Regions from separate parts of the Bacillus sp. 0209A genome, predicted to be linked through region 2. Evidence: riboswitches for the same ligand, from Rfam matches in the RefSeq annotation. Region 2 holds a riboswitch; each other region holds the start of a gene.
The links. Region 2 has a riboswitch for S-adenosylmethionine ahead of V6D44_RS01500 (phosphoadenylyl-sulfate reductase). Riboswitches for the same ligand answer to the same signal wherever they lie in the genome.

Region 1 (7,775 bases), 430 kb from region 2:
TTTATTGCGGTGTGGGCGGCAGTGAGCATCGGGCTGGAGCAGCGTTTTAAGTGGGCGTCCGCTGTGTCTGGCGCTATCATTGCGCTTGTAGGTGCTATGGTGTTTACAAATATAGGAGTGCTTCCTGTTGAGTCGCCTGTATATGATACTGTGTGGTCTTATGTGGTGCCGCTGGCGATTCCCCTTTTGCTGTTTCAGATCAATGTGCGGCAGATTTTTAAGGAAAGCAGGCGTTTGCTCTTTATTTTTCTGATTAGCTCTGCTGGCACTGTGCTTGGGAGCGTCCTCGCTTTTTTTCTTTTCAAACAGCATATTCCTTATCTCGATAAAATCGGCGGGATGATCAGCGCCTCATATATCGGCGGCGGGATCAACTTCGCGGCGATGGCAGCAAAATTTGAGACACCGGGGGAATATGTGTCAGCTGCCGTTGTGGCTGATAATGTTATGATGGCGCTTTTGTTTTTTATCTTAATCAGCATTCCTGCGGTTAAATGGTTTCAGCGGCATTATGCTATGTCGTTTGAAGAAAAAGTAAAAGCCGATGGAAAGAGCGGAAACAGTGCAGAAAGCTATTGGAAACGGAAGGACATTTCCTTAAAGGATATCGCTTTTAATGCCGGTGCTGCTTTTGCGCTTGTTGCAGTTAGCGTGAAGATTTCCAGCTTTTTCAAAAGCCTTTTTTCTCATCCTCTTTTGACCGGAACGCTTGGCGATCAGTATCTGATGCTCACGTCTTTAACTGTTCTTATCATTTTTCTATTCCCGCGTTTTTTTGAAAGGCTTAATGGATCTCAAGAGCTTGGAACCTTTTTGATATATTTGTTTTTTGTGGTGATCGGCATTCCTGCAGATCTGCGCTTAATCGTCACCAAGGCGCCTCTTATTCTCTTATTTGTCTTAGTTATTGCAATCATCAATGTAGCGGTTTCCTTAGCCGTCGGAAAATTGTTCCGCGTGCGGCTTGAAGAAATTTTGCTGGCTGTCAACGCTGCTGTCGGAGGGCCGACGACAGCGGCTGCGATGGCAATTGCCAAGGGGTGGCGGGAGCTTGTCGCCCCGATTATGCTTGTCGGTACACTCGGCTACTTAATTGGGAACTATGTCGGCACCTTTATGGGAAATTGGTTTTCTTCCTTTTTATAAAAAGGATATTTGCAGTTTCTTCAGAATAATGTAAGAGATATGCTGACATGAGAACGGAGAGATCACTGTATGTTAAAAGGAAAAAACATCTATGTAAGACCTTTAGAATTAAAGGATGCGGAAGAAAATCTGCGGCTGCAAAGCGAAAATCGGGACTTTTTTGAACAGTTCTCCATGATTCGCGCGGACGATTACTATACGGTTGAGGGGCAAAGACAACGAATAAGCGAGTATCAGCAAAGACTGGAGAAAGATGAAGAGTATCATTTTGGCATTTTTACTGCGTCAGACGATACATTAATTGGGACGGTTTCGCTCTTTCAAATCATTCGCGGAGCGCTGCAAACGGCGTTCATCGGGTATTTTTTAGACAAAGCCCATAATGGAAAGGGCCTTATGACAGAGGCGGTCAGATTGATTGTTGATTTTGCGTTTCACGAATTGAAACTGCACCGTATTGAAGCCGGTGTGATGCCCCGCAATCTCGGGTCCATGCGTGTATTGGAAAAAGCGGGATTTCATAAAGAGGGCATCGCCCGTAAAAATGTGAAAATCAACGGCGTTTGGGAGGATCATCAAGTCCTCGCGATTCTGAATCCTGATGATGAACAATAAAAGAAGCCGGGCCATCCCCGGCTTCTTTTTTAACGAACCGGCACTGCCGCGATTTCTTTCAGCGCTTGTTCGAAATCACGTTCTAAATCGTCTGCGTTTTCGACACCGACACTAAGACGGAGCAGGCCGTCTGTGATGCCGCGTTTTTCCCGCTCTTCCTTAGGCATTGCCGCGTGAGACATCGTTGCCGGATAGGACAAAATCGATTCCACGGCGCCAAGGCTCACAGCAAAGACCGGAAGTGATACATTCTCTACTAACTTCTTAACGGCCTCTTTGCTTTCAAGCTCAAAAGATAGCACAGCCCCCGCTCCCGTTGACTGGCTTTTATGGGTTTCAGCGCCCGGGTGATCAGCCAGCCCCGGATAATAGATGCGTTTCACAGATGGATATTTCTGAAAAAACTCCGCAAGCCGCTGCGCTGTTTGGCTTGCTTTCTCCAAACGGATCTGCAATGTTTTTAATCCGCGCAGCACAAGCCAGCAATCTTGCACGCCAAGGACGGCGCCGAACGCGTTTTGCAGCTTATACAGCTGTTTCCCAAGCTCTTCATCCTTGACAGCAGCCAGGCCTGAGAGCACATCGCTGTGCCCGCTCAGGAATTTTGTTGCGCTGTGAAGCACAATATCCACGTCGAGATCAAGCGGACGCTGCAGAGCAGGAGTCATGAAAGTATTGTCCAGAAAGGTCAAACAGCCGTTTTCTTTCGCAAGCTGAACAACCGCTTTAATATCAGTAATGCCAAGTGTCGGATTTGACGGTGTCTCCATATAAATGACCTTTGTATTCGGCTTGATATTCCGCGCCACTTCGTTAATATCAGTCATGTCGACAAACGTATGCTCAATGCCAAACCGGGTCAGCACCTCTGTTACCATGCGGAAGGTTCCGCCGTATACATCTTCTGTCACAAGAACATGGTCGCCCTGTGAGAGAAGTAAAAATGCTGTAGAGATCGCAGCCATGCCTGAACTGAAAGCAAATCCTCTCGTCCCTCCTTCAAGTGCGGCAATGGTTTCTTCGAGAGCTGTTCTTGTCGGCGTGCCTGAGCGGCTGTAGTCATATGCGCCGAACTCTTCAAATGAAGTTTGATGAAATGTCGATGCGTGCTGAATCGGCACACTGACCGCCCCGGTTGCGCCGTCTGTTTTAAATGGATTGTGCACGAGCTGGGTTTCCAGCGTCCAATTGTGATTACTCAAATGAAACAGCTCCCTCTTTAACGTGACATAACGCTTGTTTTACGTCTTCTTTTAAATCTTCCACATGTTCAATTCCGACCGAAAAGCGCAGCAGACGATTGCAGACCCCGTTTGCGATGCGGATCTCTTCAGGAATATCCATGTGCGTCTGTGTGGCAGGGTATGTAATAAAACTCTCCACCCCGCCGAGGCTTTCCGCAAAACAAATGGTCTTCAGCGCTTTTAAAAACGGGTTCACCCACTCTTCTTTTTGAAGACGGAAGGACAGCATGCCGCCTTTTCCCGGATACAGCACATCCGCAATTTCTTCCTGCTTTTCTAAAAACGCCGCTAACTCCTGCGCGTTTGTCTGGTGCTGGCGCATTCTGAGGCTGAGCGTCTTCATTCCTCTCATCAGAAGCCATGAATCAAACGGAGGCAGGACCGCGCCAATGGCATTTTGGTGTTGAAACATTTCCTCTCCAAGCTTTTCATCTTTCACAACGACAAGCCCCGCAAGCAGGTCGTTATGCCCGCCTAAATACTTGGTTGCGCTGTGAATCACAATGTCAGCCCCCAGCTCAAGCGGTCGCTGCAAGACCGGTGTATAAAATGTATTATCTACGATCAGCAGAAGACCGTGCTCTTTTGTCATCCGGGCGATTTTTTCAATGTCCGCCTCCTGCATGAGCGGATTTGTCGGTGTTTCCACAAACACCGCTTTTGTATTCGGCGTAATCTTAGAGCGTAAACAGTCTTCGTCGCTGAAATCATCATAATGAAAGGTCAAGCCGTATTTTTTCCATTCATTTTCAAACAATCGGTACGTGCCGCCATATAGGTCCGATGAAACGATCAGTTCATCTCCGCTTTTAAACAGCGCCATAATCGTTTGGATGGCTGCCATTCCCGAACTGAAGGCAAGCCCTCTCGCTCCGTTTTCTAAGCTGGCGATCGCGTCCTCCACAAGCTGGCGTGTCGGGTTTTTTGTGCGGACATAATCAAATCCGGTTGATTCTCCGATCCCTCTGTGGCGGTATGCTGTTGATAAATAAATAGGAGGACTCACCGTTCCCGTTGCTTCGTCGCTTCGGTTCCCGATTTGGGCTAATTTCGTTTCAACATGCTGTGACATAAGCAGACACCTTCCCTTTTCAAAATAAAAAACCCCTTCTTCATAAGAAGAAGGGGTTTAAACTTCTTCTTATCTTCCAAGCATAAAACGCTTGCTGGATTTAGCACCTTGGCGCTTTGCACATACGCAAAACAAGCCGGTTGCTGAGGTTTCTAAGGGCCAGTCCCTCCACCTCTCACGATAAGAAATATCGATTTCAATTTTCTGATTGTTTTATATTAACGCAATTCGCAGTTAATTTCAACACTTTTTTCTTCGGGTTCCGAACAGTTTAAAGAGAGAAATTTCTAATAATTCATGGTACAATAATGGAAAACGCAAGAAAGTCTAGTGATGTCCTGGAGGAATGCATTATGGCACCGAAAAACGGCACAGTGCAAGAAAAGAAAGTCTTTTCGAAAGAGCTTAACGAGGAAATGACCTTGCTCGTTTATCTGCCGTCCAACTACTCCCCTCTTTATAAATACCATGTCATTATCGCGCAGGACGGCCACGATTATTTCAGGCTGGGGAGAATTGGCAGACAGGTCGAGGAATTGCTGTCCAAACGGGAAATTGACCGGAGCATTATTATCGGTGTTCCTTATAAGGATGTTCATGAGCGCAGAAAAACCTACCATCCGGAAGGCTCTAAATTTTCGGCGTATAAACGGTTCATCGCCCATGAGGTCGTACCATTTGCGGATAACGAGTATCCTACCTATCAGGTCGGCTACGGACGAACGCTGATCGGGGACTCGCTGGGAGCGACCATATCTCTTATGACAGCGCTTGATTATCCGAATATGTTCGGAAACATCATCATGCAGTCTCCCTATGTTGACAAACATGTATTGGATGCCGTGAAGCAATCGGACAATATCGAACACCTCTCTATTTATCACCAAATCGGCACAAAAGAAACTGACGTCCACACGACAGACGGGAACATTCTGGACTTTACAGAACCGAACCGGGCGCTGAAACAGCTGCTGGAGAAGAAGCTTTCCGATTATGATTATGAGCCATTTGACGGAGACCACAAATGGACATACTGGCAGCCGCTTATCACGCCGGCGCTGAAAAAAATGCTTTAATACTATATCATACTTTATTTCCAGGAGGGACATAATATGAAATACGGAATCGTTTTATTTCCATCAAAAAAACTTCAAGACCTTGCGAACTCTTACAGAAAGCGCTATGATCCAAGCTATTCCCTGATCCCGCCCCATTTGACGCTGAGATCATCGCTTGAATTGACGGAGGAGAAAGCGGATCAGCTTGTATCACATCTGAGAAACATCGCGAAGGAGTCCCATCCGGTCGTTCTCAAATTGACAAAATACAGCTCATTTGCGCCTGTCAATAATGTCATTTACATCAAAGCAGAGCCGACGGAAGAATTAAAAACACTCAATGAAAAGCTATACACCGGTGTGCTGGCCGGTGAACAGGAATACGCTTTTGTCCCGCATGTGACGGTCGGCCAAAATCTTTCCGACGATGAGCATTCGGATGTACTGGGACAATTAAAAATGCAGGAAGTGTCGCATGAAGAAATCATTGATCGTTTCCATTTGCTTTATCAGCTTGAAAACGGATCATGGACAGTATATGAAACCTTTTTGCTAGGCAAAGGAGAATAATGTTTGGAAGCAGTTATCGCAAAAAATGAAGAACAAATGAAAGACGCATTTTATGTAAGAGAAGAAGTTTTTATCAAAGAACAAAACGTACCTGCTGAAGAAGAAATTGACGAGCTTGAAAATGAATCGGAGCATATCGTCGTATATGACGGCGAAAAGCCTGTCGGCGCCGGAAGATGGCGTATGAAAGACGGCTACGGCAAGTTAGAGCGAATTTGCGTAATGAAAAGCCACCGCTCCTCCGGTGTCGGCGGCATCATTATGAAAGCGCTCGAAAAAGCGGCGGCAGACGGCGGCGCTTCGGGCTTCATTTTAAACGCGCAAACGCAGGCTGTGCCGTTTTACAAGAAACACGGGTATCGCGTGCTTTCTGAAAAAGAATTTCTCGATGCAGGCATTCCGCACTTACAAATGATGAAAGACTAAACAGCATCCGGGTCTATTTAGATCCGGATCTTTTTTTGCATATAAAAAACCGTTCTCTGGATGTGAACGGTTTTTTATACATATCGATTAATATATGTGCCCATCCCTTTTTCTCGCAACCTCTTATAAAGAGAGCGCTTACGTTTCACCTCGTTTACTTTTCTTTCAGCGGCCGTTTGATTCTCCTGCTGCTTTTCCAGTTCCTTGTATACCCGCTGAAACGGGACATAGCTGATTTTTTCGGTTCCGGCGTAATCCTGCTTATATCCCATCGTTCTATTTGCATATTGAGCGTATTGCTGGTTTTGAATTTGACCTGCATATATCATACGATACCCACCCTTCTGCTATCTCTTTTCCCTTAAACTTACTTTTTGAAACACGTTTCTTTTGATATGATAGTCTTTGTCTGTAATGAACACCTTTTTTTGATTGGGAGGACCCCTTTTTGAAATGCGCCCGACTGAATGATCGAACGATACATTTACATACATATTCAAGAGAACATTATCAATTCCTCTTTGAAGAAGGAATAAAAGGACATTTATTTTGTTCTCATTGCGGAAAACCCGTTTTGTTAAGGCTCAACATCGCTGATCCGCCGGAGTTTATCCACCGCCAGCCAGGCCACTTTCCAGCATGTGAGGAGGCCTGCGAAACGAAGCCCGCTAAAGAGGAGAAAAAAGAAGAGTATCAGGAATCCGGTGTCTTTCGTTTGCCCAAGGGAAAAGCAATTGCTGCTGACTCGTCTCTTGCTGTCACGGAATGGCAGCGGCCGAGAAGCATTAAACCCAAAACACCATTTGTGCAAAAAACAATAGAACCTGATACGAGCCTTTTCCCGTCTGTCGGCTTGAACACGGATCAGCTGAAAGCTGTCACGGAAACGGAAGGCCCGCTGCTTGTGCTTGCAGGTGCGGGAAGCGGAAAAACACGCGTGCTGACGGCTCGTGCCGCCCACATGATCGAACACTTAGGCATACCGCCGGAAAACATGCTGCTTGTCACCTTTACGACAAAAGCTGTCGCCGAAATGAAAGAGCGGATGGCAAAGCAGTACGGATTACAGCCGGCAAAAGTCAGAAGACTTGTCACCGGAACATTCCACAGCTTATTTTATAAAATCTTATATCACGATGATCCTGCTAAATGGAACGGCGAGCATTTGCTGAAAATGGAGTGGCAGCGGGAACAATATATCAAAAAAGCACTCTATGAAGAAGGGATAGATGAAAAAGAGTTCCCCGTAGATCAGGCCTTGCAGCAAATCGGTTTTTGGAAAAACACATATGTGCCGAACGAACGCATCCCTTTGCAAGATGAGTGGGAAAAACAAGTCTATCGATTATATGAACATTATGAACGCCAGAAAAAAGAACACAACCAATTTGATTTTGATGACATGGCTTCTGCCTGCTACGAATTGTTTATCGATCGGCCGGGCCTTCTGGAACAGTATCAATCCCGGTTTACTTATATATTGATTGATGAGTTTCAGGACATTAACCCCGTTCAATATAAAATCATGCAAATGCTGGCAAGCCCGGAACAAAACCTGTGCTGTGTCGGGGACGACGATCAGTCCATCTACGCGTTTCGCGGAAGCAATCCATCTTTTATTCTTGATTTTCAGAAGGATTATCC
Region 2 (7,775 bases):
GTAGAAACAGATACCGTAACATGCCCTCTTTTTACGATTTTCGGTATGTACACATTGCCAAGCTCAGCATCACTGACACAATTGACAAGCTGAAATGGCGAAGCGGTTTGAGCAATCTCTTTGTTGACTGCCGCATTATCCGTTGCGGCTATAATCAAAAACGCATCGAGATAATCTTCTTTTTCAATCGTACGTCTGACCCATCTGATGCGGCGATTGTCTGCCATCTGCTTGATTTCCGGTTCAACATCCGGACTGACAAGCGTAATATCAGCTCCCTCTGAGAGCACCGTTTCCAGTCTTCTGAGAGCGATGCCGCCGCCTCCTGCAATGACAACCTTTTTCTTCTCCAGGCTAATATGCAGCGGGAGCATATGAACCTCCGTCAAAATCAAATTGTCCTTTAGGGTTTGCAGCGGTTTCGCTCACACGATTCAAAAATGCGTTTTTCACGTGAGGGTGGAAACCGATATAGGAGGAGAGATAAACATTCGGATTAACAGCTTTTAATTCCTGAAACTCTCGTTCGATTTCATTCATCAGCATGCCCGTAAAAAGCAAATAGGGAACGATAAAGGTTGTTATGCCGTCATCTTCTTTAAGTTTCGAAAAAATCTCTTTGTAATTCGGGCCGCATGCTGTCAAAAAGCACGGGATGACCTCCTTGACCGGAATCATATTTTGGAGAAGGTTGGCAATACCGGTTACATCTCTTTTGACTTCGGGATCTGAACTTCCCCTTCCGATGAGCACGACTCTGGCATTTTCATACGGAACACCTATGTCTTTCATTCGGTGGTATACGGCTTTGACTACTTCTTCGTCAATTCCGATCGGCCTTCCATATGAAACGCGGACCGAAGGATACCGAGATGCGGCACGCGCAATTTCTTCCGGAATATCATGTTTTGCATGCGCAGCTGTTAAAAGAAGCAGAGGCACCACTGCGATATGAGTGGCGCCTTGTTTCACACATGCTTCAAACCCTGTCTCAATTGTCGGCTCCTGAAGCTCTAAAAAGCTGATTTCCTGTACAGGCGCAGAGACGTGCGCCTTGCATCCTTCCAAAAAGGCCGCGGCTTCTTGCTGCGCCTTTTTCACCCGGCTGCCGTGGCCGACATATAAAATTGCTTGTTTCATTTTTACAACGCCTCGCTTAAATCTTGTTTTTTCAGTTCAGACTCAAACCATTCCAGCTTATAGTGATAATTTACAACATTTCCAACGACAATTAAACTCGGATTTTTAATGTCCTCTTTTATCACCGTTTCTGAAAGGGTATCAACTGTACAAAAAACAGTTTTTTGCTTGTCCGTTGTTCCCCAGTGAATAAAGGCTGCCGGCGTAGATCCGTCCCGGCCGTTTTCAAGGAGCTTTCTTTCAATCTGCTGTATGTTTTTGATACCCATATAGATAACAAGTGTATCAATTCCTGTAGCCAGCGCTTTCCACTTTTCCTCAAAATCCTCTTCTTTTTTATAATGACCCGTTACAAAAGCGACGTTAGAGCCCGCATCACGATGAGTAACAGGAATCCCGGCATAGGCAGCTGCCGCAATTCCTGACGTAATGCCGGGGATGATTTCAAACGGAATTCCGTTTTCTGAGAGGCATTCCGCTTCTTCTCCCCCTCTGCCGAACACAAAAGGGTCTCCGCCTTTCAGTCTGACAACGGTTTTTCCTTTTTGCGCATACTTCACAAGAAATCGATTGATGGTTTCTTGCTTCATCGTATGAAAATCTGGAAGCTTCCCGCAGTAGATCAGGTCTGCTTGCTCTTTGGCATATTGTAAAATCTCTTTATTTACTAATCTGTCATATAAGATGACATCAGCTTTTTCAATGGCTTTCAGCGCTTTAATTGTCAGCAGATCAGGGTCTCCGGGACCCGCTCCTACAATATATACTTTCCCCATCGTATTTCCCCCGATCTATTCGAGTTCTTCCAGAACATTCGCTGTAATGTTGTTCTCGCTTGCATTCCGGCACCTGAGAAGAACACAGCAGATCATACTAGCTCAATTTTTTTTGACAAACTCGATCAGCTGGTTTTTACACGCTTCACGGTCATGCTGTCCTGAATCAAGAACAAGCTCCGGTGCTTCCGGCTCTTCATAAGGAGAATCAATTCCTGTGAAGAAGGGAATTTCCCCGTTTCTTGCTTTTTTGTAGAGCCCTTTCGGATCTCTTTGTTCACAAATATCGAGGTCGCATTTAATGTATACCTCATTGAATTCGCCTGCTTCTACAAGCTGGCGAACCTGTTCTCTGTCCTCGCGGAAAGGAGAGATAAAAGCAGTGATCACAATGGTGCCCTGCTGAACAAACAACTTTGCCACCTCTCCGATTCGGCGGATGTTTTCTTTACGGTCTTCATCTGAAAAACCAAGATCCTTATTTAAGCCGTGACGGATATTATCCCCGTCCAGCACAATGACTTGGTAGCCCAGCTCAAACAATTCTCTCGCAGCGGCATTGGCAATGGTTGATTTGCCTGAACCGCTTAACCCTGTCAGCCAGAGAATAGAGCTTTTATGCTTGTTTTTTTGCTGGTACTCCTCTTTTGTAATAGAGGCTTCATGCCATACGATATCGCGATTTGTCACTGCCAGTCCTCCTTAAAATACGCCTGCTTCTTCTTTTTTCTTCATCCCTTTGATTAACACTTCTACGACTTCTGCGCGGCTGAATTCAGCAGGCGGCAGCACACCGTCTCTCAGCATGCCTCTTACCTTAGTGCCTGATAAAATCACGTGATGCTCTCTGCCGTGAGGGCAAGTTTTCGCGGTTCCCATATTCCCGCATTTTTCACAGAAGAAGCTGTGCTCGAATTTCAGCGGTGTAATCCCGAGCTCTTCAGGTTTAAATGTGTCAAACAGCTCCTGTGCTTCGTATGTTCCGTAATAGTCACCTACACCCGCGTGATCGCGGCCGACGATGAAATGCGTGCAGCCGTAGTTCTTTCTGACAAGCGCGTGGAAAATCGCTTCTCTCGGTCCTGCATAACGCATCGCCGCTAAGAAGACGCCGAGGAACACGCGGTCTTTCGGATAATAATTGTCAAGAAGCACTTGGTAGCTTTCCATCCGCACATCAGCTGGGATGTCATCAGATTTTGTTTCACCTACCAGCGGGTTTAAGAACAAACCGTCTACTGTTTCAAGAGCCGTTTTTTGAATGTATTCATGTGCTCTGTGAACAGGATTTCTTGTTTGGAAACCGACAATTGTTTCCCAGCCATTTTCCGCAAACTGGCGTCTTGTTTCTGCCGGTTCAAACGTAAATTCAGGGAACTGTTTTGAAGCTTTTTTAATCAATGTGATCGGTCCGCCGACATATGTATCGCCGCGGCTGAACAGCTTTTTAACACCCGGGTGTTCCTGATCATCGGTTTTGTACACATTGACCGCTTCTTTTTGTTTGTCTGGCACGTACAGGTCTTCAATTTGGATAACGCCGTATGTGTCTCCTTCATACGTTAACTTTACCGTTTCACCGACTGACAGTTCAGCTGCTTTTTGCGCGCCTACCGGGAGCGTGATCGGCAGAGACCAGACAACACCGGAAGAAAGACGCATGTTTTCCACAACAGATACGTAATCCTTTTCATTAAAGAAGCCTTCGATCGGGCTGTAGCCGCCGATTCCAATCAACTCTAAATCGGCAAAAGAAATTAAATCAAGTTCAATTTCTTTTTGAATGCTGCTTACATCAAATGATTCATCTACTCTGTTTACTAATGTTCCTCCGTGAGGTGCTAAACTCATAATATCTATTTCCTCCTAGTTAACATATAAAAAAACTCAGATTAATGATCAGATTCCCCCGCCTTGTTCGTGGACAGAGCGTCTCTCTTTACGTATGGCCTTCATCAGGCTGACGGCACCGACCGTCGCTAAGAGCACGCTTACCATAATAAAGATTGAATAATAATCCGCTTTTAAAAACAAGGATACAAGCATATAAGAAATCGATAAAGATAAAAACGGCGATACAATCCATACCTTCAGCATCGTTTGAACAACTTGTTTATGGAACACATTCGGACCGTTTTTTGCCATGCCTATTCCGATAATAGACGATGAAGTGACTTGCGCCAAAGGCACCGGCATCCCAAATACCGAACTGATGATCACCAGTCCCGCTCCCGTACCGGATAAGAGAATGCCTTCTCCTTTTGAGAATCTCGTAATTTTCTTCCCGTTTGTTTCTAACACACGCCGGCCTAATAACAGCGCGCCAAGAGCAACAAACGCTCCTCCGTACAAAGTTCCTTTCGCGACATCCAGCACACCGGCCGCCACTAACGGGCCAACGGCATTCGCCACGTTGTTCATGCCGGCAGAGAACGCTTCGAAAAATCCGGCACCTAACAATGCAATGCCAAGGAATTTTTGCTTTTTAGAAGATTTAATTTCAATCTTAAAATAACGAAACAGCTTAAATACGAAATATGTGAAGCCGAAAGCGAACAGCGGGACAAAAACCCAAAACGACACAATGACCAGAAGGCTGTTCACAAACAATACTTTGTAAGCGACTCCCACGCCGACAACAGCACCGACTGTTACTTCACTTGTCGACAAAGGAATGCCGAGCAGATTAGCCGTAAAGAGCGACAGCGCAGCGGCTCCAATAATAATGCAAACAATCGTCAGTGTAATCGTCTGCTCGGGGATAATTCCGGAACTGATGGTTTTTACAACCTCCCCCCCGCCAATGACCGCCCCAGCTAGCACACCGACTGCGCATAGGATCAAAGCGTAGGTTTTCTTTCTGATGGCTCCAGAGCCGTAAGCAACTCCCATCGAAGCTGCAGCGCCGCTTGCACCAATATTCATCGCGAAAAACAAGCTAAATAAAATAGCGGCTAGTTCCATTTTGCAGCTCCTTATTCATGCAGTCCGCATTCTGTTTTCGCCATGCCATTCCATCTGCCTGAGCGTAAATCTTCTGCGGTAAAAGCAGGAGCCGTACAAGGCGCGCAGCCAATACTTGGATAACCTTGGTCATGAAGCGGATTGTAGTCCAGCTCATTCCGGGATGTGTATCTCCAAATGTCTTTCCAAGTCCAATGGATAAGCGGGCATACTTTTACTGATTTGAATTTTTCATCTTTGTTTAAGAAATTCGTATTGGCACGGCTTGGCCCTTGATCGCGGCGCAGACCGGAAAGCCAGGCCGGATGTCCCGAAAGCGCCTCTCTTAAAGGAACGATCTTTCTGAGATAGCAGCATTGATTCGGTTCTCTTTCCCACAGTTTGCCACCATATTCACCGGCTTGCTGTTCAAGGGTAAGGTCTGGTTTTTTCAGGATGATATGAAGACCAGGATAACGCTCTTTCACTCGTTCAATCGTTTCATATGTTTCTTTAAAATGAAGCCCTGTATCAAGAAACACAATCTCTGCGTCTTTTTTCACTTTATAAATTAAGTCAATCAGAACGATTCCTTCAATTCCGAAACTGCATGCATAAACAAGCTGATTGCCGTAATGGCCGTATGCCCACTTTAAAACTGACAGCGCTCCTTTATAAGGATCGTCTTCCGGAAACGTAATCGTTGGTTCTTCCCAATTATCGTACGTTAACATTTCTTCTTTCCTCCTTTCGGAGACAACAGTAGCTTTCTGCTGGTTGTCTTTTACCAATTGTAATGCGCGGCTGCGGTTATTGCAGTCAGCCTTTTTTCCTCTTAAAATAAAAAACTTTCAATCCGGCGGAAAGAAAGACAGGAACAGCATGTAGCCCTTATCTTTCAAAATGGAATTCATTTTGCTGGAAGTAGCACCTTACAAACTGTGCAGGTTGCCGGGCTTCATAGGTCCAGTCCCTCAGCCGCTCTTGATAAGTTTTTAGATTTGTAGTAAATTTTAGCACAATTCTAACATAAGTCAACCCGACTTTTTTTATAGGATTAATAAAAAAACAGGCTGCAAGGCCTGTTTTCAAGTACAGAAAGGCTTTGGAGCCCTTGTACATCACCAAAATTTATTTGTTATTTTTTAAACCAATCTTTTGACTCGGGATTTTGTTTCCACGTTTTCAGCTTTTCTAAATCGTCTGAATGAATATTGCCGTTTTCAAGCGCGACCTGTGTGAGCGTATCATAATCAGTTAAAGAGTAGTATGGCAGTTCTGCCTTCGCAAACGCTTCCTGCGCTTTAGGCAGTCCGTACGTAAAGATTGAGACGACACCAAGCACTTCACAGCCAGCCGCTTGTAAAGCCGCCGCAGCTTCAAGCACACTGCCTCCTGTGGAAATTAAGTCTTCGATCAAGACCGTTTTTTGGCCTTTTTGAACAGTTCCCTCAATCTGATTGCCTTTTCCGTGCGCTTTCGGCTTGCTTCTCACATAACACATCGGAAGATTCAAACGGTCAGCCGCCAGAGCAGCATGAGGAATACCGGCTGTTGCTGTTCCCGCAATCATTTCAGCTTCAGGAAAATGCTCTTCGACAAGCTTGCTGATGCCTGAAGCGACATCATTTCTGACCTCCGGGAATGATAGCGTGAGACGATTGTCACAGTAGATGGGCGATAAAATGCCGCTTGCCCATGTAAATGGCTCGTTCGGGCGTAAAAATACAGCTTGGATGTTTAATAGATGTTTTGCGATGACTTGTTTCATGATTTGATCCCCTCCCATTCGAGTCTGACAGCTTCATAGGCTTTTACCGGGTCTTTCGCTTTTGTAATCGAGCGTCCCACCACAATCGCTGATGAACCTTTCTCTCTTGCAATTGCAGGTGTCGCTACACGGATTTGGTCATTCGCAGCGTCCTCTGACAGCCTGATCCCCGGAGTAACAGTCAAAAATGTAGGCGATACCGCTTCGTAAATGGCTTTTGCTTCATGAACAGAGCAGACCACTCCATCCAGCCCGCTTTCTTCCGCCAGTTTGCTGTAGTGGACGACCGTGTCGATCAGAGGCTTTTCGATCAGCAGTTCATCTTTCATCATTTGTTCAGATGTGCTTGTCAGCTGGGTTACCGCGATAAGGGACGGGCGTTTTTGTCCGGCCGGCGTCCCTTCTTCTAAGCCTTCCAGAGCTGCCTGCATCATTTTTTTGCCCCCGGCCGCATGAACATTGACGAGGTCTACTCCGAGACCGGCAAGGCGCTTCATCGCTTTGTTTACAGTGGTCGGGATGTCATGAAGCTTTAAATCTAAAAACAGCTCGCAATTTCTTTCTTTTAGTTGTTTGACGATAGATGGCCCTTCTTGATAAAAAAGCTCCATCCCAACTTTTACAAATAACGGTCCTTGCTGAAAAGGCGCTAAGAATGCAAGTGTTTCTTCAGCTGTTGCAAAATCAAGCGCGATGATGGGCAGGTTGTTTTTCATGGTTCCAGCTCCTTCCGATGCATTCTTCAATTGATTGATAGCCGTATTGGCGCAAAACAGCTGGGAGCTGGTCTATAATATCTGGGCATGCAAAAGGATTTACAAAGTTTGCTGTACCGACAGCGACCGCGCTTGCTCCCGCAAGAAGAAATTCCAGTGCATCTTCGGCCGTCTGCACGCCTCCCATTCCGATAATCGGGATGTTGACCGCCTGGCTGACTTCATACACCATGCGAATAGCAACCGGCTTCACAGCAGGACCAGAAAGCCCCCCTGTTTTATTCGCTAATATCGGCTTTCCTGATTTTAAATCGAGTCTCATCCCGATTAATGTGTTGATCATCGTAAGACCGTCCGCTCCCGCCTCCTCGATCGCTGATGCAATTTCTGTGATATTTGCCACGTTCGGGGAAAGCTTCACATAAACGG
Region 3 (7,775 bases), 260 kb from region 2:
CAGCGCCCACAGCTTTGAAAGCTTTGAAAAAGGATAAAGCAGCAGGTTCCAAAAGAATAAGCTTACGAGAAACCATAACGACCATTGCGGATCAATCGGATTCACATTTGCCATGCTTTCGTCTTGCATCATGTAATAAAAGACGGAATAGATGATTTGGAAAATCAAATACGGAATAATCAGCTTGACCGCCAGCTTTTTCACATATCCAGCGCGTTTAAAGCCTTTCGCAAAATAACCGGAAACAAGAATAAAGGCAGGCATGTGGAATGTGTAAATGAACTTGTAAAGGTAGAGCATAAAGTTGTTATCATGAATAAAAGAACGAAGAATATGGCCGAATACAACAAGGAATATCAATAAGAATTTGGCATTATCAAAATAACTGTCCCGCGATTTACTCATAGCATCACCTTCTCTTTAATCAGTCATTAAGAGATTATTCCCTGGTGGTTTATATTTTAAAATAAAAGAGGAAAAATGAATTGAAAAACAGCTGATTGTTAGGTCGATGTAAAGTGGAGGTAAGGATCGTAGAAAATGTCTTCGTTATGTAACCGCGCTGAAATTTACTGAAATTTATAGGGCAAATGAAGGAAGTTCCTGCATTTTGTAGAAATATTGAGGGATAGGTTTTGAAGAAGGAGTGTACACGCATGGGAACTCTTGATGTCCAGACAAAGTCAGAGCTGCGGGAAGAACTGAAGCGAATCAAAGAAGAAAATGCACGGCTGAAAAAGGAGTTAGATCAGCATCAAGTGATTGTCAACAATACGCTCGATGCTATTTTTATATGTGATAATGAATTGAGAATCGTTCAGGCGAATGAAGCCACAGAAAGGATGCTTCAAGTTGATTCGGAGGATTTGAAGACTCGCTCCGTTTTGGATTTTTTGTTTTCTATCCCAAAGGATGAACTGAATCTTGCTGTAAAGAAGTTTTTTAAGAAAGGTTTCCTATGGAAGGAGGTGCCGGTCAGGCTTGATGGCGGAGCGACTAAATACATAGAGTTTCTGGCCAAAAGAGGGATTGGCGAGGATTTCTTTTTTGTTGTCATGAGAGACATATCTTCCAAGAAGATTCTAGAGCGGGAATTCTCTATGAATGAACAGCTTTTTAAGGACTTGTTTGACAGAGCTGTTGACGGAATCGTTCTGTTTGATAAAGATGGCGGTTTTATTGATGCGAATTTGTCCTTCTGTAAAAGTTTTGAAATCAATCAAAATGAGCTGTCTCATTTATCGTTGTACAAATTCATAGACAGCGGCTCACGTAAAGATTTCGATAATATTTGGAAGACGCTCAACCGCAAGGGGAAAGCGAAGGGGGAGCTGCCCGTCAAGCTTCGTTCAGGAGTCCAAAAGCTATTTGAATTCACGATCACATCAAACATCATCAGCGGTTTTTATATGTCCATTATGAGGGACATTACAGAGAAGCGGTCTATGGAGCTGCAGCTCTTTAAAAGCGAGGAGCGCTTCAGAGAAATATTTGAAAATGCGATGGACGCCATTATCATCTGGTCAAATGACGGAAGAATCGTGAAGGCGAATCAGTCCGCCTGTAAAATCTTTGAGCTGCCGATGAATTTGCTGCTGAAACGAAAGGTGTGTGATTTTCTCGTTGACTCGCAGCGGAAATACAGCATAACGAAGAGGAAATACGCAAAATACGGAGAGATCAGAGAAGAGCTGCTGTTTCAAATGGCGAACGGGCAGTTCAAAGAACTCGAATTTACTTCAAAGCGGACCATACTCGAAAACCAGCACTTGACGATTTTAAGAAATGTCAGCGACAGAAAGCGGATGGAAAAGGAGCTTCGGGAAAGCGAGCTGAAATTCAGAAAAGTGTTCAACGGCTCAATGGACGGCAATGTATTGTTCGACAATCAATACAGGATCATCGACGCCAACCCGTTAGCAAGCCATATTTTAGGCCTGTCTTATGAAGAGATAAAAAAGCACAGCCTGTTAGATATTATTTCTTCGTATGAAATAGAAAATCTTGCATCACCGGCAAGGCAGATTAATTTTGATGAAATGGACAACGAAATTCCGTTTTTGCTGAGCAGCAGTGACAATAGAAAACTGGAATTCTCATTTAAACGAAATATCATTCAAAATATGAACCTGGCTATCTTTAAAGACGTAACGGAGCGAAAAGAGCTGGAGGAACGCCTGCGCAAGTCGGATACCCTTCATGTTGTCGGCGAACTCGCTGCCGGCATCGCTCATGAAATCAGAAATCCGATGACAGCACTTAAAGGCTTTATTCAGCTCCTGAAAGGAAGTGTGGAGGAAGACTATACCCTTTACTTCAACGTGATCACCTCAGAACTAAAGCGCATCGAATCCATCATCACCGAATTCTTGATTTTAGCCAAGCCCCAGGCCATTATGTATGAAGAAAAACATATCACCCAAATTATGAGAGACACCATAGACCTTCTGAACGCGCAAGCCAATCTCAGCAACGTGCAAATGCATCTTGATTTAATTGACGACATTCCTCCGATCTACTGTGAACCGAATCAGCTGAAACAAGTATTTATCAATATATTAAAAAATGCCATCGAAGTGATGCCCGACGGCGGAAACATTTTTGTGACGATAAGGACATTGGATCAAGATCATGTTCTCATCTCCTTAAAAGACGAGGGAGTCGGAATGACAGAAGATAAATTAAAACGCCTTGGTGAACCGTTTTACACGACAAAGGAACGGGGAACTGGACTTGGGCTTATGGTAAGCTATAAAATTATTGAAGAACATCAAGGCGAGATCATGGTAGAAAGTGAAGAAGGGAAGGGCACGGTTTTCCACCTTACGCTTCCCGTCAGACAGAATGCTCAAGAAAGAGGGATTGAAGAGTGAACTACTATACGACAGCTAAAACGCCGCTCGGGGAATTTATGATTGCCGAGGCGGATGGCCATATCACCCGCCTATTTCTCAGCCAGGAAGATTGGATGGATTGGAAAGAAACCGTTCAGCATATAGAGCACAAGGAAACACCTTGTTTGGCGGAAGCGAAAAAACAGCTTCATGAATATTTTGCCGGCGAAAGAAAGACATTCTCACTGCCGCTGAGCCAAAAGGGCACTCCCTTTCAGCGAAAAGTATGGGAGGCGCTGGCGATGATACCATACGGAGAATCGAGAAGCTATGCTGACATTGCCGCTGCGGTCGGCAGTCCGAAAGCGGTGCGCGCCGTCGGACAGGCTAATAAACGAAATGACCTGCCGATTTTTGTCCCGTGCCACAGAGTGATCAGCAAAAACAGCGCGTTAACAGGATACGCGGGGAGCAAAACCGATATCAAAGCATTTTTGCTGAACATCGAGCAAATTTCCTACAAAGAAAAATAAAACGTATGGCACGTTCCCTTTTTTTGCGGCCCGACATATCATTTTATTAGGTTAAAAAAGTTGGTCTGACGAAAAAGGAGGACAAAGCCATTGAAGCCGAGCCGCTCTGAAAAAATTGCCGCTTTTGCCGAACTGTTTGTGAAACTGCATATCTTATCAAGCGCTCAAAAAGATGAAATCATTCATATCAATCAAAACAAACAAAAAAACCGTTGACTTGGCCCATAATGAGCAAAGCCCAACGGTTTTTTAGTGAACCTTTTCGCCTTGAAACAGATGTTCAATTTCTTCTTCATAGTTATCGCTCATAATCCCTTTTTCTGTGATGATTCCCGAAATGAGATGATGCGGTGTAATGTCAAAAGCGGGGTTAAAGACAGGCACATCAGACGGAGCGGTCCGCACTCCGGAAATCTGCCTCACTTCCTCAGGATCCCGTTCCTCTATCGGGATATCGGCGCCGCTTTTCACTTTCGTATCAAATGTAGATAATGGTGCAGCGACAAAAAACGGAATATCAAAGGCGTTTGCTAAAATCGCGAGACCATATGTTCCAATTTTATTTGCCGTATCACCGTTCTTTGCAATTCGATCGGCTCCGACGATGACGGCGGAAATTTGTTTTTCCTTCATCGTGTGGGCGGCCATGCTGTCTGTAATCAAAGTGACATCGATGCCCCCCTGCATCAGCTCCCACGCAGTAAGTCGTGAACCTTGAAGGACAGGCCTTGTTTCACAAGCGTAAATATGCAGTCCCAAATCCTTTTGTTTGGCCAAGTAAAATGGAGCGAGTGCCGTTCCATAGCGGCTCGTCGCGATAGAACCGGCATTGCAGATCGTCATAATCCGGTCGCCTTTTTTGAAAAGCTGCAGGGCGTTTTGGCCGATCATCCGGCACGTTTCCTCATCCTCGACCTGTATCTGAATCGCTTCATGGACAAGGTTCGTTTTTGCTTCATTTACGGAAATGGCGTTTTCGATCGAATGGCTCAGTCTTTCAAGCGCCCAAGATAAATTAATGGCGGTAGGCCGTGAGCTGTTTAAATATTGTTTGATATCTTCAAGTCTGCTGCGGAATTCCGTGACATCATCTGTTTCTATGTCTTTTGCAGCAAGCGCAAGTCCGAAGGCAGCCGTAATGCCGATGGCCGGGGCGCCTCTTACCTTGAGCGTGACAATCGCGTCAAATACATCCTCTTTCGTCGTCAGCTCCACATATTCGGTCACGTCAGGAAGCTTTTGTTGATTTAAAATGGTAATAGTTGTTTCTTTCCATTCAACAGAACGTGGAACAGCAAATGAATGGGTCATGAATGGATCATTCCTTTACAAGTAACTTAAATAATTCAATAACATCTGTGATCGTTTTGAAGTCCGAACGTTTTTCAATAAAGGCTGTGCCGGTTTCGAGCGCCAGCCGTTTTCTGATGATTCGTTTATCAAACGGCACGATTGTATCCAGATCAGCCACATGGGAAAGGCCGATCGTCCGGCGTATCAGCTCGCAGCCTGCAAATCCGATCGCCTCTTCAAAAATATGACTGAGGGTGTCAGTAAGGTAACCGTCGATGTTGGCGTAAACATCCAGACTGTCCCTCTCCCAGGCTTCAGTGAATGTCTCTTGAAATGCTTCCCAGACCTGCTTGACATGGTGATATAATGGCTCTCTGTCATCACCGTCACGGCCGAGTGCGTTCAAAAATAAGTTGGAGATAAATTGGCCTATATCAAATCCGATCGGTCCGTAAAAAGCAAATTCAGGATCAATCACCTTTGTTTCAAGTTCGCTGGCGAAAATGCTTCCTGTGTGCAAATCACCGTGAATCAGCGTTTCTGCAGATGTTAAAAAACACTTTTTCAGTTTAGCGGCTTCGATTTTGACGTTGTCATTATTCCAAAGCTTTTCGACAAAAGGACGAAGCTCTTCTTCAAAATCATTTGTGTCATGGTCAAAGAAAGGATCTGTAAAAACAAGTCTTTCCGTAATGTCGCACAGCTCCGGGTTTGTAAACTGCTTAACAAGCTGTTTTTTCACCTTAGGTTCAAGCGCGTAATCTGAAGAATAGAAAAGGGTCTTTCCTAAAAATTCACCGATGTGCTGGGACAGGCGCGGATAGTTTTCGCCCTCAATGAGTCCTTTTCTTGCGATTTTTAAGTGAGAAAGATCCTCCATGACAGTAACTGCCATTTCTGTATCGGAATAAAACACTCTTGGAACCAGATGAGGGACATGCTCGCCTTGGCGGATGAGAGCGCTGCTTTCGATTCTGGCTCGATCGATTGTCAGCGGCCAGCTTTCTCCGACAACTTTTGCATAAGGAACCGCCTGTTTAATAATCAAAGCTCTGTCATGTTTTTGATCATAAATATGAAAAACGTAATTTAAGTTGCCGTCTCCGATCTCCTGGCATGTCAGCGTGCTTTTGCTTGGAAATAAGCCAAGCTTCACCGCAAGTGCCACAGCGGAGCTTTCATTTAACGTTTCGTATAAAGGTGTTTTTGTGACTGCCATTGTCATAACCTCCAATTATGTAATCTCTTGATATGTTTTCAGCTGAATGGCCGTAAAAAAGCCTCCTTCTCAGAGAGAAGGAGGCTTAACATATAATGTCCGCCTCTCTTATCTCTCAGATCAAATCTGATGGAATTAGCACCGTGCCTTAAGAGACGAACGTCTCGGCGCGAAAAAGATGCGCCCCATTTCACAATGGAATTACGGTCGGTTGCTGTTGGGGTCAAAAGGCCAATCCCTCGCCCAACTCTCGATAAGAGAATATATTCACTTGTTAAACAATTCTAATTTATCAGTTGATGAACATAGTAACAGGTGTTTAAGTAAATTGTCAATCTATTTTCTAATATAAATCTTTTCTGATATCATCGAAAACAGGAATGTTTTCCCGCACCTTAACGCTTTCCTGAAGGTCGATTTCCGCTCGGACAACGCCTTCTTCCCGGCCGCCTTCAGCTAGGACGCGCCCCCACGGATCAATAATCAGGCTATGCCCGGCAAATTCATTATTTGGATTTGAACCGGTGCAATTGCAGGCAGCGATAAAGCATTGATTTTCAATGGCCCGCGCAATAAGCAGGCTTTTCCAATGATCAAGGCGGGGAAGAGGCCATTCCGCAGAAATAAACAGCACGTTGGCACCTTTTGTCGTATGTTTTCTGATCCACTCCGGAAAACGGATATCGTAACAGATCAATCCTGAGCTTTTGACGCCATCAAGCTCAAAGTATCCGTCTTCGGAACCGGCTGATAAATACACATGCTCATCCATCAGCTGAAAAAGATGGGCTTTCCTGTACTCTTTAATGATTTGTCCTTCCTTATCCGCGATGTACATTGTATTATAAACATCAGAATCCTTTCTGACAGCAACCGATCCGGCGATAATATGAACGCCATGTTTTTTTGCCGTATTCTTCAGCCAGCTTTGAGCAGAACGTCCGTCTTCATCAGCGAGCTCATCAAGGTTGGCCAAGTCATATCCGGTTGTCCATAGTTCAGGAAGAACAAGAACGTCAGCATGTTTGCTTTCTTTTTCGATGAAGAATTCAGCCTTTTTTATATTTTCTGAAGGTTTTCCGTATGAAATATCAAATTGAAGACAAGATATCGTCCATTTCATCTTATTATCACTCCACATTTTTCTTTACTTTTTTTATTTAACCATATATGATGATGGACTATCATTTCAAGATTTTTTTAGAAGGTGAGAATAGATGAAATTTGAACAATCTGATGTATTGAAGGAGCTGCCTCAACAATTCTTCGCTTCTTTGGTGCAGCAAGTGAACCGAAAGCTCGCAGAAGGACACGACGTCATCAATCTCGGACAGGGAAATCCGGATCAGCCGACTCCGGAACATATCGTCGAGGAAATGAAACGGGCTGTTGCTGATCCTGAAAATCATAAATACTCGTCTTTTCGCGGCTCATACAGTCTGAAATCAGCAGCGGCAGCATTTTATAAAAGAGAATATGGCATTGATCTTGACCCGGAAACTGAAGTCGCTGTATTATTCGGCGGGAAAGCCGGTCTGGTTGAGCTCCCGCAATGCTTGCTGAATCCCGGAGATACCATTTTAGTTCCGGATCCAGGCTATCCTGATTACTGGTCAGGTGTGGCACTCGCGAAAGCGAAGATGGAAATGATGCCGCTCGTAAAGGACAGAGCGTTTCTTCCTGATTACAGCAGCATTACCGCTGAAGTGAGGGAACAGGCGAAATTAATGTATTTGAATTATCCGAATAATCCGACCGGAGCCGTTGCTACCCCTGACTTCTTTGAAGAAACCGTGAGTTTTGCGAAAGAAAACGGGGTCTGTGTCGTTCACGATTTTGCTTACGGCGCTGTAGGATTTGACGGCGGAAAGCCTTTAAGTTTTTTGCAGACTGAAG
Region 4 (7,775 bases), on a different contig from region 2:
ATCGTTTTATGGCTTTGTCAATAATTGAACCCCGGATTTCTTATCCGGGGTTTCAGTCTTATTCAGATACAGGAAGCACAGCTCCGTCGTATTTTTTCTCGATGAAGTCTTTGATCTTTTTAGAGTGAAGAACTTCCATCAACGCTTTAATCTTGTCAGAATCTTCTTCGCCTTTTCTTACTGCGATGATGTTAGCGTATGGGTTGTTTTTCGTTGCTTCCACTTCAATCGCGTCTTTTTTAGGATTTAATTTACTTTGGATCGCATAGTTTACATTGATGAAGACCGCGTCTCCTTCTTTGTTATCATATGCTTTTGCCGTTAATTCAGGCGCTACCTTTTTGAATTCAAGATTTTTCGGGTTTTTCTTAATGTCTTTCAATGTTGCGTCAACTGTTTCGACTTTAGAATCAAGTGTGATTAATCCAGCATTTTCAAGCATTGCAAGCATACGGCCTTGTTCAGCGACGTTGTTTGTCAGGATAATGGTCGCGCCGTCTGGAAGGTCTTTCAGTGATTTGTATTTTTTAGAGTAAATACCAAATGGCTCTAAGTGAACAGCACCGGCATTCACAAGTTTGTAATCTGTGTTTTCTTTCATTTCTTGGTCAAGGTAAGGAATGTGCTGGAAGTAGTTCGCATCCACTTCTTTATCAGCTAAAGCTTTGTTGTACATCTTGTAATCACTAAGCACTTTCACTTTCAGCGTGTAGCCTTTTTCTTTCAACAGTGGTTCAGCTTCTTTTAAAATTTCCGCATGCGGTGTTTTTGTCGCAGCAACGACAATTTCTTTCTTACCAGATTCGGCGTTATTCGAACCGCAGGCAGCCATAACTCCTGCAAATACAAGCAGTAATGCACCTAAAAATAGCTTTTTCAATGTAAATCCTCCCTTATCGTTTGTCTATAATATTTGTTATGACATCACCGATGATTTGAATAATAAACACGATGATTAAAATAAACACAGTAGCAACGAAGGTCACATCAGTATTATTCGACTGATAGCCTTCTACGTACGCAAGGTTTCCAAGGCCGCCTGAACCGATGGCTCCGGCTATTGCCGTTGAGCCGATCAAAGCGATCGCCGTAACCGTGATACCAGAAATAAGAGCCGGCATAGATTCCGGAAGCAGCACTTTGAAAATAATCGTAGACGTCTTAGCTCCCATTGATTTAGCGGCTTCAATAACACCTTTATCCACCTCACGGAGCGCGATTTCAGCAAGGCGCGCGTAAAACGGTGCCGAGCCGATAACCAGCGCCGGCAATGCGGCGTTTGGCCCTAAGATCGTGCCGACCAAAAACTTCGTAAATCCTAGCAGTAAAATAATTAAAATAAGGAACGGAATCGACCTGAATATGTTGACAACGGCCGCAATCACAGAGTTGATCGTTTTATTCTGCCAGAGGCTCCCTTTACTTGTCAAAAAGAGCAGCAAGCCGAGAATCACCCCGATGACAAAAGCAAACAGCAAAGAGATCAGCGTCATATAAAGGGTTTCATATGTCGCGTTCCACAATTCTGTTAAATCAACGTTCGGGAAGTATTTTTCAAACATTCGTGATCACCTCTGCTTTCACCTGTTTGTCATTAATAAACCCGATCACGTTTTGCACTTCTTCCTCGTCTCCGTCAATATGGATAAACAGTGAACCGTAGGCTCCATCCTTCGTCTGCGAGATTTTCCCTTGCAGAATATTGACGCTGACATTAAAGTTTCTGATCATCTCTGTAATCAGAGGCTGTTCAGCCGAATCACCGACAAATGTGAGCTGAACCATTTTTCCTGATGCTGTTTCATCAAGAAGGTGCTGAAGCGTTTCTTTCGTTTCTTCCGGCTCTGTCACCTGCTGAACAAACCGTTTTGTCATGTCTTCCTTCGGGTTTTTGAAGACATCGAGAACTTCGCCTTCTTCCACAACCTTTCCGTTTTCCATGACAGCGACTCTGTTGCAGATTTTGCGGATCACATGCATTTCGTGCGTGATCAGCACAATTGTCAAACCGAGTCTATCATTAATATCGGACAATAGATCCAAAATTGAATCTGTCGTTTGCGGATCTAGTGCTGATGTCGCTTCATCACAAAGGAGAACCTTCGGATTGTTTGCGAGCGCTCTGGCGATTCCGACACGCTGCTTTTGTCCGCCGCTCAGCTGAGACGGATAAGATTTTTCTTTTCCTTCTAAACCTACCAGTTTAATCAGTTCATTGGCGCGCTTGATACGCTCGCTCTTTTTCACCCCGGCAATTTCCAGAGGAAACATGATGTTATCTCTGACGGTCCGCGACCAAAGCAAATTGAAGTGCTGGAAAATCATGCTGATGTCATGGCGTGCGTTTCTTAACCCGCGTCCGTTTACTTCATTAATCTTGGTTCCCGCCACTTCCACGGTTCCTGAGGTTGGTTTCTCAAGGCCGTTCAGCAGACGGATTAAGGAACTTTTACCAGCTCCGCTATATCCTATAATTCCAAAAATCTCACCTTTTTTAATGGAAAGCGAGACATTTTGGACAGCATTGACATCTCCATGTTTCGACTTATACACTTTTGAAACATCTTGAAGATTGATCAAAGCAATCACCTGCCTTAACACTATTCTAAGAAATCTTCCGGGGTTTTCTGCAAAAGAAAAACCTTTCTGCACACTTGAGCAGAAAGGCTTATATAAAATGCCTTTCTCTCATCTTTCAAAGCTGAACGCTTCGTGTGAATTGGCACCATTTCAACAGTGTTGATGGTTGCCGGGCTTCATAGGGCACTTCCCTCCACCTCTCTTGATAAGAGAAATATATAGTCTTTTTCGTCCGGAAATTCTTAATGTAGAATAGCATGGCGGATGATTGCATGTCAATAAAATAAATGATGTCAACTTTTACTATTATAATAATTTGCTATTTTTTAATTATTCACAATCCTCTGAAAAAAACCATTCGTCAGCCAAAGAATCGCTTCAAGCTTTAACAGGGCTCTGAAGGACCCCTTGACTTTTAGGCTTCCGCTCTGAATCAGATGCTGAAGGGAAATGTCTCCGTGCAATAAATGAATGATTTCGGATTGGTTTCCGTAAAAGGTCAGGTTGGACGGTTGGCGCGGAGAAATTTTTTTCATTTCTCCCTGTTCGTTTATTGAGACGGTTAAGGCTTCTGTTTCTCCTTGGAAGGTAATAAGCAATGTTGAAGCGCTCAAAAGGGGTTTTAAAAACAGATGCTGATACTCATCTTCCAAAACTTCCGCTTTCTCCATATGTACAACCTCCTATTTGTTGGTCATACATAGACATTTCTCTCTCTGGCGCACGAACCCCTTTATAAAACGAACGACAATTTCATTGGAATGCGCTGAGAAATATGTCATAAATGGGATGCGGAAGATGATTTTTGTTTGATCAGCTCATATAAATAAGAAACGGAATGAAACGCATATCCTCTTTCAACCACTTTTCCTCCTTTAAACAGCAGAAAACAAGGGACGCTTTCAATTTGATAGGCTTTTGCGAATGTCGGAGAGTAATTGACATTGTTTTGATAGAAGGCGACATCAGGCAGCATTTCTTTCACCACTGTCAGCATTTTGCTTGCAAGCTGGCAAGTGCCGCAAAACGGAGTATATAAATACAGAAGATACACATCATCAGCAATGTGCTCAAGCTCGTGTTCCTGGAGTTCTTTCATGCTATACACCTCGGGACTTTCTTTCAAGAAAAATAGTATGGACATTCAGATTCGCGCGCAGCAATACAGAGGCGACGTGGTGTCTGGGCGCAGCCGCCACTTCTTTATAGGCTCTGTCGATATGCAGATGGCAGGCTTCGTTAAATTCTCTTTTCAGTTGTTTTCTCAATTTCTCGCCTGATTCGTCAGCATCCACTAATATATAGACGTCTTTATCATAAAGCTCGTCAGCCAATTCCTCAAGCCTCAGCTGGCTGATTGTTCCGTTTGTGCAGATAATGCGCACCGGTTCATCCAGGACGCTTTCGATTTTCTCTTTATCTGATTTCCCTTCGACAATCATAACCTTTTCCAGCTCATCCATCTTCATCTTCTTCACCTGCCGCGTCAAATTTGAAACGTTCAGATTGTAAAAGAAGGCAGTGAAATTCACCGCCAACATTAACACCAGCCGTTTTCGTAGTCACAATCCACATATTTTGCGTCGTTTCCCGAGACCACATCGGCTGTCTTATAAAATTTCTCATTTTCAAAGGAATAACCGGACTTAAGCTCATATTCATTCATGCTTGTCATTTGGCCGATCCTCTCATTTTCATGATATAACGAGAGCCGGCCATGTTGAAAGCGGCCTGTCACATCATTGGTGACATCGAGCTTTTGTTTGCTGAAAGCCATATTGGACACCTCCCATAACGTTAGCGTGTCCAATTGCCTTTACAGCTATCCTGCTTTAGTCTTCCTGTGTCATCTCTTCGTATTGCTCTGCTGTCATCAGTTTTTCAATTTCAGAAGCGTCAGACGGCTCAACGACGATCATCCATGCTTTTTCGTACGGAGATTCGTTTACGAATTCCGGACTGTCATCAAGATCTTCGTTAATTTCCACAACAGTTCCGTTAATCGGCGCATAAAGCTCAGATACCGTTTTAACGGATTCAACACTGCCGAATGGCTCGTCCGCTTTGATTTCAGCGCCCACTTCAGGAAGTTCGACAAACACGATATCGCCTAGCTCGGACTGGGCAAAATGCGTAATCCCGATTCTGGCTTTTTCTCCTTCAACTTTTACCCACTCGTGTTCTCCTGAGTAACGCAAATCTTTAGGTATGCTCAATTGAATCCCTCCATTTTTTACAGCACTATAATAAGAAGATACCATACTTTTCAAAAAAAATTGACATTAAGCCCAGTTTTCTTCAAATTGGTCTTCTTTAAAACCGGCTGTCACTTTTTCGCCGTCTGTTGTAAGCGGTCGTTTGATCAGCATTCCGTCTGAAGCCAGCAGTTCAAGCTGTTCGTCCTCCGACATGTGATACAGCTTTTCCTTGAGATTGAGCTCGCGGTATTTCATGCCGCTCGTGTTGAAAAATTTTTTGAGATCCAGTCCGCTTTTTTCATAAAGCGCTTTTAGTTCTTCTTTGCTTGGAGGCTGCTCTGCAATATGTATTTCGTTGATTTCTTTTCCATGCTCTTCAAGCCATTTCTTTGCTTTGCGGCACGTTCCGCATTTAGGGTACCAGTAAAAAGTTAACGACATCTTCTTCCCCCTCAATAAAATAATCGAGGTTATTTTAACACAGTTTGTTTTAAAAACCTAAAACAGTGCTTCTTTGAAAGGGCTCCGCATGCGGAGCCCTCAAATTGTTGACAAAATCCTAAAACGGGTTTTGTTTTAGGATTTTGTCATCTATTCAGCGTGATTGAAAACCCTTGTAGTCTAGGAAGGACGAGCATTGGCAGACTTTCACAGGATGTGATGACGGCGGTGTTTAGGCAGGACGCCTAAGCATTTAGCCGCCGTTCCTTTCGTCATTCGTGAGCACCAACGCGCAGGACTGACAACGAATGCGAGGGTTTGTCGACACGCTGAGAGCTCCGCGCATGCGGAGCTCTTCGCCAATCAGACAATATATTTTTCAGCCTCAAAAACGCCCGCTGCCGCTTCGCGTTTTTTCTGAATCACGTTTTTAGGTGTTACGCGCGTCAGCTTGCGCAGAGCGGAAAGCATCATGCGGAGTGAATCTCCTTCTTCCATTGCGATGAGGGATTCCTTCGCGTGCGCTTCAATTTCGTTAAAGGCCTCCTGAACGAAAATTTCAGTATACAGCACCTTTTGCGCCGCTTTTTCTCCGCCTTGCGCGGCAATGGCCTTTTCCGTTCTCAGCACGGCTGACTCCATCGCGTACACATTGTTGACGATGTCCGAGACGTTGACGAGAATTTCCTGTTCGCGATCGATGGCTTTCCCGTATTTTTGCGCGGCGAGACCGGCGGCGAACAGCGCGATTTTTTTAGCTTGTTTGACAATATATTTCTCCTGCTCTAAAACGCCGCTGCCAGGCTCTTCAGGCATAAGCATCATGAGTTCTTCCTGCAGCGTTTGCGCTTTTTCAAATAGAGGCAGTTCGCCTTTAAGCGCTTTTTTCAGGAAGGTGCTTGGCACGATTAACCGGTTGATTTCGTTTGTCCCTTCAAAAATCCGATTGATCCTTGAATCCCTATAGGCTCTTTCCACTTCGTACTCCTGCATAAAACCGTAGCCTCCATGAATCTGCACGCCTTCATCAACGATATAATCAAGCGTCTCGGAGCCGAATACCTTATTAAGAGAGCATTCGATGGCATATTCGGCAATCGACTTGGCAATTTGGCGGCCGTCCTTGAGATCTTCGGCCGTAAACTGGCTCATATTGTCTTCAAACAGCCCGACGGTTCTGTACACAGAGCTTTCCATCGCGTACAGCCTTGATGCCATTGTCGCGATTTTTTCCTGTGTCAGCGAAAAGCCCGCAATCGGCGTTTTAAATTGGCGGCGCTGGTTCGCGTATGCCGCGGACAGCTCGATCACCCGCTTAGATGCGCCGATTGAACCAACCGCCAGCTTGTAGCGGCCGATATTTAGAATATTAAAGGCGATAACATGCCCTTTGCCGATTTCGCCAAGCAGGTTTTCCTTTGGCACTTCAGCTTGATCTAAAAGGAGGGTTCTTGTCGATGACCCTTTGATCCCCATTTTCTTTTCTTCCGGACCCGTAGATACACCCGGGAAATCTTTTTCTACAATAAAGGCTGAGAACTTTTCGCCGTCTACCTTAGCGTAAACAACAAATACATCAGCAAAGGCAGAGTTGGTAATCCACTGTTTTTCCCCATTTAACACGTAATGCGTACCCGCTTCATTCAGCACGGCTGTTGTTTTTGCTCCAAGGGCATCAGATCCGGATCCCGGCTCAGTCAGTGCATAAGCCGCGATCTTTTCGCCTGAAGCGAGCCCGGGCAAATATGTTTTCTTTTGTTCTTCTGACCCGAAAAAGACGATCGGCAATGATCCAATGCCGACATGCGCGCCATAAGAAAGCGAAAAGCTTCCCGCACGCGAAAATTTTTCAGTGATGAGTGCCGAGCTGATTTTATCAAGACCGAGCCCTCCGTACTCCTCCGGCACATCGGCGCCAAGAAGCCCGAGTTCGCCCGCTTTCTTTAACAGCCTGACGGAATGCTCGAATTGATGGTTTTCGATGTCATCTATATGAGGGAGCACATCTTGCTCGATGTAGTCCTCTGTTGTTTTCGCAATCATTTTATGCTCGTCAGTGAAATCCTCCGGTGTATACATTTGATCGTATGTGATATCCTCGATTAAGAAACCGCCGCCTTTTTGTACTTCAGCCGCTTTTTTTGCCATTTATTTTTCCCCCTTTAGCATAATTCAAATACACCGGCCGCTCCCATCCCGCCGCCGATACACATTGTGACGACTCCAAATTGCTCGTTTCTCCGTTTCATTTCATGAATCAGTGAGAGTGTAAGCTTTGTTCCTGTACAGCCAAGCGGGTGTCCAAGCGCGATTGCGCCCCCGTTGACATTCACTTTTTCTTCGTCAATACCGAGTTCTCTGATGACTTGAATGGCTTGAGATGCAAAAGCTTCGTTCAGTTCAAACAAGCCGATGTCCTGCAGTTGAAGCCCGGCTAGCTGTAAAGCACGCGGAATGGCTTCCACCGGCCCGATGCCCATCACTTCCGGAGGCACGCCGCCTACTGCAAAGGAACGGAATTTCACAAGCGGCGCCAAACCCAGCGCATCCGCTTTT

Region 1: another riboswitch for S-adenosylmethionine. It lies ahead of metI (cystathionine gamma-synthase/O-acetylhomoserine thiolyase); the one in region 2 lies ahead of V6D44_RS01500 (phosphoadenylyl-sulfate reductase).
Region 3: another riboswitch for S-adenosylmethionine. It lies ahead of mtnK (S-methyl-5-thioribose kinase); the one in region 2 lies ahead of V6D44_RS01500 (phosphoadenylyl-sulfate reductase).
Region 4: another riboswitch for S-adenosylmethionine. It lies ahead of metN (methionine ABC transporter ATP-binding protein MetN); the one in region 2 lies ahead of V6D44_RS01500 (phosphoadenylyl-sulfate reductase).

Annotation. Positions count from the first base shown of each region.
Region 1 covers NZ_JBAIZV010000001.1:808,358-816,132, forward strand. Annotated here, with positions in the region: gene V6D44_RS03505 (DUF819 family protein) at 1-1,146, shown strand, start outside; gene V6D44_RS03510 (GNAT family N-acetyltransferase) at 1,216-1,761, shown strand; gene metC (cystathionine beta-lyase) at 1,791-2,963, opposite strand; gene metI (cystathionine gamma-synthase/O-acetylhomoserine thiolyase) at 2,956-4,077, opposite strand; SAM riboswitch class I at 4,144-4,264, opposite strand; gene V6D44_RS03525 (esterase family protein) at 4,431-5,153, shown strand; gene V6D44_RS03530 (YjcG family protein) at 5,190-5,705, shown strand; gene V6D44_RS03535 (GNAT family N-acetyltransferase) at 5,709-6,131, shown strand; gene V6D44_RS03540 (hypothetical protein) at 6,206-6,460, opposite strand; gene V6D44_RS03545 (ATP-dependent helicase) at 6,580-7,775, shown strand, end outside.
Region 2 covers NZ_JBAIZV010000001.1:379,992-387,766, forward strand. Annotated here, with positions in the region: gene sirC (precorrin-2 dehydrogenase) at 1-374, opposite strand, end outside; gene sirB (sirohydrochlorin chelatase) at 355-1,140, opposite strand; gene cobA (uroporphyrinogen-III C-methyltransferase) at 1,143-1,916, opposite strand; gene cysC (adenylyl-sulfate kinase) at 2,019-2,606, opposite strand; gene sat (sulfate adenylyltransferase) at 2,619-3,767, opposite strand; gene cysP (sulfate permease) at 3,816-4,880, opposite strand; gene V6D44_RS01500 (phosphoadenylyl-sulfate reductase) at 4,892-5,593, opposite strand; SAM riboswitch class I at 5,748-5,853, opposite strand; gene pyrE (orotate phosphoribosyltransferase) at 5,998-6,630, opposite strand; gene pyrF (orotidine-5'-phosphate decarboxylase) at 6,627-7,346, opposite strand; gene V6D44_RS01515 (dihydroorotate dehydrogenase) at 7,315-7,775, opposite strand, start outside.
Region 3 covers NZ_JBAIZV010000001.1:642,792-650,566, reverse strand. Annotated here, with positions in the region: gene V6D44_RS02620 (acyltransferase family protein) at 1-405, opposite strand, end outside; gene kinE (sporulation two-component system sensor histidine kinase KinE) at 657-2,873, shown strand; gene V6D44_RS02610 (methylated-DNA--[protein]-cysteine S-methyltransferase) at 2,870-3,367, shown strand; gene V6D44_RS02605 (hypothetical protein) at 3,458-3,583, shown strand; gene mtnA (S-methyl-5-thioribose-1-phosphate isomerase) at 3,617-4,678, opposite strand; gene mtnK (S-methyl-5-thioribose kinase) at 4,686-5,879, opposite strand; SAM riboswitch class I at 5,985-6,139, opposite strand; gene V6D44_RS02590 (carbon-nitrogen family hydrolase) at 6,223-7,002, opposite strand; gene mtnE (methionine-glutamine aminotransferase) at 7,097-7,775, shown strand, end outside.
Region 4 covers NZ_JBAIZV010000002.1:870,412-878,186, reverse strand. Annotated here, with positions in the region: gene metQ (methionine ABC transporter substrate-binding lipoprotein MetQ) at 59-880, opposite strand; gene metP (methionine ABC transporter permease MetP) at 894-1,562, opposite strand; gene metN (methionine ABC transporter ATP-binding protein MetN) at 1,555-2,580, opposite strand; SAM riboswitch class I at 2,686-2,792, opposite strand; gene V6D44_RS09610 (SCP2 sterol-binding domain-containing protein) at 2,907-3,251, opposite strand; gene V6D44_RS09605 (thioredoxin family protein) at 3,359-3,679, opposite strand; gene V6D44_RS09600 (toprim domain-containing protein) at 3,681-4,043, opposite strand; gene V6D44_RS09595 (YusG family protein) at 4,121-4,357, opposite strand; gene gcvH (glycine cleavage system protein GcvH) at 4,413-4,796, opposite strand; gene V6D44_RS09585 (arsenate reductase family protein) at 4,863-5,219, opposite strand; gene fadE (acyl-CoA dehydrogenase FadE) at 5,583-7,367, opposite strand; gene V6D44_RS09575 (acetyl-CoA C-acetyltransferase) at 7,382-7,775, opposite strand, start outside.